Regions from separate parts of the Hydrogenophaga sp. RWCD_12 genome, predicted to be linked through region 2. Evidence: riboswitches for the same ligand, from Rfam matches in the RefSeq annotation. Region 2 holds a riboswitch; each other region holds the start of a gene.

Region 1 (2,318 bases), on a different contig from region 2:
AGAGGGCGTCGTCGGAAAGACACTGCCCGAAACGCGCATAGCGATCATCGTCATCCAACGCCAGCCAGTGCAAGCCGAGCGCCCGCGCGTGTCGAGCGTCCAGCACGCTGAGCTCAATCAGCAACGGCGACATAGACCAGGCTCGCCGACGTGCACAGCCTGCGCTCACCTGTGCTCGGGGATTCCGCCCACATGGTGGCTGCGACCCGGACGGAACGGCGTCCGACGGACGTGACGTGGGCGCAGACCTCCACCACATCCCCCAGCCGTGCCGGTGCCACGAAGTCCATGCGCTCACTGCTGGCCATGACGACCGTGCGGCGCACGCGCCGTGTTGCCGCCACGAAACCGGCCTTGGCGATCCACTCCATGGCTGGGCCTCCGTGCAACAGGCCGCGGTGATTGGTGTGACCGGGAAAGACGATCTCGGCAACACGCACGGCGTCGTCTGGCGGCGGCCCAGGATCGGTACCCGCCGACATCGGTGGCTCTGCCATGGCAGTGGCCAGTGAATCCCGTTCGGCCCGCCTCACGATGGTGAATTCGCCCGAGAGACAAGCGATGCGCTCACCGTTGAGCAGGTCCTCGGCGAACAGGCAGACACCAATCACCGCAGAACGCCCACCTCGACGTGTCACGCGGGCCCTGCATTCGGCCACCCGCCCGGCAGGCACTGGCGCCGCAAAGTCAAGTCGCCCGACGGCGGCTGTGACCACCGTTCCCCGCAGCACGCGACTACCCATGATGAAGGCCAGCCGATCCAGCATGGACAGGGCTGCACCGTCAAACAGGGTGCCATGGTGGTTGGACTGGTCGGGCCAGACCATGTCCACCACCACCAGCGGACGCAGCGAACCATCGGTCGCACGCGCGTCTGCGTCGTCGGGCGCGGATTCACAAGAAAGAAGAGACACCGAACACCTCCAATGAAAAAAGGAGGCGGGGAAACACGTCGGTTCAGACGCGGCAAGACACAACCACCAGCGGCTCATCCACGAACGGAAGTGCCCACAGGCCGTCAACGGTTCTTGCTCCAGGACACCCCGCCCAGGCACAACACACATCGCCCGGTGGCAGGTCTCCTGGCTCTCGGGTCATCGCCCGATGCCTGTCTTCCCGGCACAAGGCCAGTGACATAGAGGGGCATCGGACTCACCGATCACAGTTGCGGGGGCAGCCACAGATTGGTTCAAGGCGGGGCGTTCACACGCCTCGCCCCAGTGCCTTCTGTCGTTCCCTTTTCATTCTCGCGGTGATGCGAGAAACCGCCGGGCGGATGAAGTCTATCAGCCACTTTCGATCTTCAAACCCATGACAGCAACCGCCTATTGACAGTCGCTTGGACTGGATTGCCGCGTGCGAATAGCGATAACTTCACGCACTTGTCGGTTCAGGAGGCCTTGTCATATGCCCCGTTTTTTCCAGTCGCCCGCTCGTGAAAACAAGCCGCAATGACTGGTGTTCGGCATGTTTCTGACTTTCGGGCCTGGTCGATCAGCGACAGCTGCCAGCCTGAAGCTCCCCCAGCTGAAGATCGATGGCGCGATCTGCCAGTTCGAACGCCTGATTTGCCTTCAATGCCAGGGAGTTGGTGATATGTGGCCAAAGGCGCGGTGGATTCATTGGCCTGGCTTGCCTTTCGGCGTGGGTCGGCGCATCGGTAAGGTCATGGCTGCAACTCCGGCAACGACACATGCAAGGCCGATAAGGTCGGTTACGGATAGGCGCTCCCCCAGGAAGGCGACTCCGATTGCGACGCCGATCGGCACACGCAGATAGGCTTGTGCAGTGGTCCCAACCGACCCCAGCGTCTGAACGAGGCGAAAGTAGATGACGAAGGCCAGCGCGGTGGAGAACACCGAAAGTACGAGCAGCGCCAGGATCGACTCCAGAGACGGCGTCACGTGCCAGGGCCGCTCGAACACGAGGCTCGCGGGAACGAGGATGCTCGCGCCGCAGATCATCGAGCCTGCCGCCGGCACGATCGGCTCAAGGCCCTTGAAGCCTTTGCCAAAGATCGCCGCTCCCGCATAGCACACCGTCGCCGCCACGATGGCCAACTGGGCCCACAGTTCCCGGCCTAGGCCGTCAAGCGCTTGCACCCCAACGATGAGACAGATTCCGGCAAAACCAGCGCCGACACCGAAGAGCCTGCGCCCCGCAACGACCTCATGGCGCGTGACCAGCGCAGTGAGCAGGAAGGTAAAGATCGGTGACGTCGAATTCAGGATGGTTGCCAGGGTCGCGTCGGTGGTCTGCTGCGCCCACGCAATGAGAGTGAACGGGACCACGCTGTTGAGGCAGGCTTGAACGAAGAA
Region 2 (2,318 bases):
CGGGGGTTCAGGTGGGCGAGGGCAACGGGGCTTCGGGTTCATCTGACGCGAGACGCTCACACCAACCACGTTATGTACCAAGCCCGGGCTCAATGAGCATTGGTTCAAGGAAATATAAAGCCCGGCGCGCACTGCAGACAGCGAAATTGTAGGCCCGTGGGGCGCCAGTGCCGGTGCGTCCGTCGGAAAATTTTCCGACGCCAGTCCGAAGCTCAGATCAGCTGGCCGTCGCTGCCCAGCGCCTGGTCCAGCCGCCGAACCAGATCGTCGACACGCGCCTGTGCCTGCGGGTCATCGGCTTCCAGTGCGGCGGTTGCAGATGGTTCGGCCAGCGTTGAGGGCTCGGAGGTAGCAAACGACGGCACCACCAGGCTCTGGGCTTCCTTCTGAGAGAGTTCGAAAGCGAGGTTCAGCGAAGCCAGCACGGCGATGCGGTCACGGGCCTTGACCTTGCCGGCATCGCGGATGCGGCACATGGCCGTGTCCACGCGCTCGACAGCGTCCAGCAGGGACGACTCGCCGCCGGGCGGGCACGACAGAAGGTAGCTCTGGCCCATGATCTGGACCTCGATCTGTTTGGCGACCTGTTTGTTCATCGGGAGTCTTTCGGCGTCTCCGCCTCGTTGCCGGCGGGCAACCGGTCGAGCAGGGCATCGATGCGCGAGCGGGCGGCGTTCAGCCGGGACTTGAGCGAATCGCGCTCGGTTTTGAGCGCGGACACCTGGTCCAGCAGCAAGGCATTGGTGCGCTGAAGTTCTTCATGGCGCAGGAGCAGTCGCTCAACGCGCTCGGCGATCAGTTCAAGATGCTTGGGATCGGCCATGGTGACAACAGGTAAGTGAGCCATTGTAGGGTTGCCGCAAGGCCCCCGGGCTTACAATGCCCGCCGTTGGTGCTCGCGGTGTGGTTCGCATGCCGCAGTTCAACGGGAAGCAGGAGGGAAAGTCCACACCGGACCGACCTAACCTGCGCTGCCCCCGCAACGGTAAGCAGACGGGAAACACGGCCAGCAGGCCTTGCGTCCCCGCTTTCATCCCGCAGCCACTGGGAGTCCGGTTTTCCGGCCCCGGGAAGGCGATGAGAGTTGTTCTGCCAGCCCGGATACCGGCCAACACGGTGGTGACACGTTCCTCGGAGCCGTCACCGTGACGCCCATGCGCTGTCGGGGAAGACGGCGAGGGCAATCTTCTGTCTGTTCTTCTCACATGTCTTCACGCGTTTTCAATGCACGCCTTGCCGTGCTCCCGCTCGCCTGCACCTTGTCCGTGGCCGCCTGGGCCCAGAAATCCCCGACCGTCGTCGTGGTCAGCGCCACCCGCTCCGAGTTGCCCATCACCGACGTTGTCGCCGACGTGACGCTGGTCGACCGCCTGGCGATCGATCGTCTGGGCGCAGCCTCCGTGGCCGACGTGCTCGAACGTCTGCCCGGCGTGACCATCAACCGCAACGGCGGCCCAGCGTCGACCACCAACATCTACCTGCGTGGCGGCGAAAACCGCTTCACCGCGGTCTTCGTCGACGGCGTGCGCATCGACTCGCAGTCGACCGGCGGCGCCAGCTGGAACGCGATCCCGCTGTCCCAGGTCGACCGCATCGAGGTGCTGCGCGGCCCGGCCGCGGCGGTCTATGGCTCCGACGCCATCGGTGGCGTGGTGCAGATCTTCACGCGCCAGGGCGAGACCGGTTTCTTCCCGTCGGTGCGCGTGGGCATCGGCTCGCACAACACCCGTGAGGTGAACGCCTCGCTGCGCGGCGGGGAGGGCGCGGTCGACTACGCGTTCGGCCTCGGCGCCGAGCGCAGCGATGGGTTCAACGCCAAACCCACCGGCAACCCCGACAAGGACGGCTACCGCAACGAGTCGTTCTCCGGACGCCTCGGATGGAAACTGACCCCTGACCAGAAGCTGGAAGCCACGCTGCTGGATAACCGCCAGAAGGCGGGCTACGACGGTTTTGTGGCCGGCAAGGACGACCAGACCAAGAGCCACCTGCAGACCGTGGGCCTGAACTGGAACGGTCACTGGAGCGACGACTGGAGCACCCGCGTGGGCTTCACCCGTGGCACTGAGCGCTACGAAACCTCTCCCTCTACCTATCTCACCGAGACCCAGGTCGACAGCTGGCTGCTGCGCAACGAACTGCGCGTCGGCCCCGGTCGCCTGACGGTCGACCTGGAGCGCCGCGAGGACCGTCTCGAGAACGCCAGCACGACGCCCCAGAACACCGACCGCCACCAGAACGCGCTGGCGGTCGGCTACGGCCTGCGCGCCGGCGACCACACGCTGCAGGCCAACCTGCGCCGCGACGACGACAGCGAG
Region 3 (2,318 bases), on a different contig from region 2:
GCCCGGCCTCCACCTTGTGCAGCAAGGTGATGGACAGGAAGATGCACAGCGTCGTGCGGTGCGCCGCCAGGGCCGCCAGGTCTTCGCCCTCGGGCATGGGCGTGCGACCCTCGACCCGGGTGAAGATGGTGGTCTGCGTCACCTCGGGCAGCGTGAAGCTCTCGACCGCCGCCGCCGCCGAGGCCATGGCGGACGACACCCCCGGCACCACCGCCACCGGCACGCCCGCGGCGTCCAGCGGCTGCACCAGCTCGATCAGGGCGCCGTAGAGCGCCGGGTCGCCGGTCTGCAGCCGCACCACGGTGTCGCAGCGCGCTGCCTGTGCGATCAGCCAGGCCGACATCTGCTCCAGCGTCATGTCCTTGCTGTCGGCGATCACGCAACCCGGCGGCGCCCAACGGGTCGCCGCCTCGTTCACCAGCGAGCCGGCGAACAGGATGGCGCCCGCCCGCGCCACCAGGTCGCGCCCCTTGACCGTGATCAGCTCCGGGTCGCCAGGACCCGCGCCGACGAACCAGACAATTCCGGCTCCCATGGTGCGCCCGCGATCAGGCGGCGTGGTGCAGACGGTGCTCCACCGCCACGCTGCCTGCGAGGCGGCGCAACGCCTTCGCCGCCGCCAGCACAGCCAGATCGATCAGCGGTTCGGCCAGCACCACGCTCATGTAGGCAGCACCGAAGCGGCCAATGCTCACCAGGTTGTCGACACCGACCCCACGCCCATAGAGCGCCCAGAACCCCACCCACAGCACGATGCCGCCTTGGTAGGCCACCGACAGCTTCAAGGCCTGGCGGTAGCCGATGTCCACATAGGCCAGGTTGTCAGGAACGACCCACCTGGCCAGCGCAGCGGTGGCAAACAGCGGCACCAGCAGCGTGGTGACGTTCATGCCGTACTGCGGCAGATCGAACGGAGCGAAGAACAGCCCTTGGATCAGCAGACCACCGGCCAAGCCGATCGCCGCAGGTGCCACACCGAACACGAGCATCAACGTGGTCCCCAGGATCAGGTGCACCTCGGACACGCCCACCGGATGGTGCGGCAACACCTCGAAGAAGCAGAACACCAGCGCCATCGCGAGCACGGATCGCACCAGCCAGGCCGCAGTGCCTTCCTTGCCGATCAGATGCCGCGACAGCTGTGCCGTGTAGCCCATACAAGCGGCTGCAGTGGCGTAGCTCAGGATGAGCTTGGCGCCGTCCACCAGACCTGGTTCGATGTGCATGAGGTGACTCCTTGGGTTGAATGCGTTGGACACAACGCGGTTTGAAAAGCGGCAAGGCCCAAGGGGAGGCGACAGCAGGTTTCAGCGGCGAACGGGAAGCCCTGGACGAGCGAACGCACAAGCGTCGGCTCAGACTCGCAATGGCAATGCACAGGGACAAAAAGGGAACACCGGCGAAAACCCCTCACCGCCTTCCCCGACGGTGTTTGGGTAATGTGGCCGCGCTTGACGCGCAGCCTCCTTGTTGGCCGGTATCCGGGCTGACAGAGCGTTTCTCAAAGCCTTCCCAGCGTGAGCCAGTGGCGAAATTTTGAGAAATGGGGGGCGATGGCATTGCCTCGACCCACCCGTCTGCTTACCGTTGCGGGGGCAGCGCAGGTTAGGTTCGCCCGTGTGGGACTCCCCCTCCTGCTTCCCGTTGAACTGCAGCATCGGAACGATGTTGCGAGCACCAACGCAATGATTCTATACCTGCGACTTCTGCCAACTCGCATGCGCCGCACCTGGCTTCGCAAGTACGAGGGCATGCAAGACCCTTACGAGGCAACAAGAGTTGGGCTGCTTCCATGCGGCTTTTTCCGGCTTTGCCCCCCGGGAGCTGTCGCATGCTGTCAGTCCAACCAAACCCGATGGCGGCTTTGTTCCCAAAGCAGACCTTTGTCGCACGATTTATGTATCAAGGACATTCAAATGGACCACGCTACGCTGCGCACATCGATAGGGCTGATGTATCGACAGTAGGGGCTGAACAGACCAAAAGCGCATACGACGCTCCTCGCGCTACGAACGCATATGCAACGTTTTTGAAGGTGAGTGAGCTGAGTAGACAAGGCAACGAACTCTCGCAACTCACCAATCGGCGGCTGTTTCAAGGAGTAAAGGACTCTTTAAACATCTTTCGCTTGAATTGAAAGCTCACCACATGATGACTGAACACCCCCAAACCCCAGACGGAGTTCAGCTCTCTGCAACTGATGCTTTGCATGTTGTCCCGCGTCTTGTACTCACAGTGGACGACGAACCGTCGATCCTCAATGCGCTTCGGCGTCTGCTGCGCCTCCACGGGATCACCACACTCCAGGCCTCGTCCGG

The links. Region 2 has a riboswitch for cobalamin ahead of ACLIJ1_RS04000 (TonB-dependent receptor domain-containing protein). Riboswitches for the same ligand answer to the same signal wherever they lie in the genome.
Region 1: it holds a riboswitch for cobalamin, as region 2 does, so the genes downstream of both, ACLIJ1_RS16355 (acyl-CoA thioesterase) here and ACLIJ1_RS04000 (TonB-dependent receptor domain-containing protein) in region 2, are expected to answer to the same signal.
Region 3: it holds a riboswitch for cobalamin, as region 2 does, so the genes downstream of both, ACLIJ1_RS16750 (energy-coupling factor ABC transporter permease) here and ACLIJ1_RS04000 (TonB-dependent receptor domain-containing protein) in region 2, are expected to answer to the same signal.

What each region holds. Positions count from the first base shown of each region.
Region 1 is NZ_JBKIXC010000004.1:199,965-202,282, forward strand. Features, by position in the region: gene ACLIJ1_RS16350 (GNAT family N-acetyltransferase) at 1-133, opposite strand, end outside; gene ACLIJ1_RS16355 (acyl-CoA thioesterase) at 114-914, opposite strand; cobalamin riboswitch at 1,055-1,285, opposite strand; gene ACLIJ1_RS16360 (DMT family transporter) at 1,620-2,318, opposite strand, start outside.
Region 2 is NZ_JBKIXC010000001.1:836,295-838,612, forward strand. Features, by position in the region: RNA gene ssrS (6S RNA) at 1-143, opposite strand, end outside; gene ACLIJ1_RS03990 (cell division protein ZapA) at 213-596, opposite strand; gene ACLIJ1_RS03995 (DUF904 domain-containing protein) at 593-823, opposite strand; cobalamin riboswitch at 874-1,128, shown strand; gene ACLIJ1_RS04000 (TonB-dependent receptor domain-containing protein) at 1,206-2,318, shown strand, end outside.
Region 3 is NZ_JBKIXC010000004.1:272,722-275,039, reverse strand. Features, by position in the region: gene cobM (precorrin-4 C(11)-methyltransferase) at 1-535, opposite strand, end outside; gene ACLIJ1_RS16750 (energy-coupling factor ABC transporter permease) at 549-1,226, opposite strand; cobalamin riboswitch at 1,455-1,697, opposite strand; gene ACLIJ1_RS16745 (HD domain-containing phosphohydrolase) at 2,236-2,318, shown strand, end outside.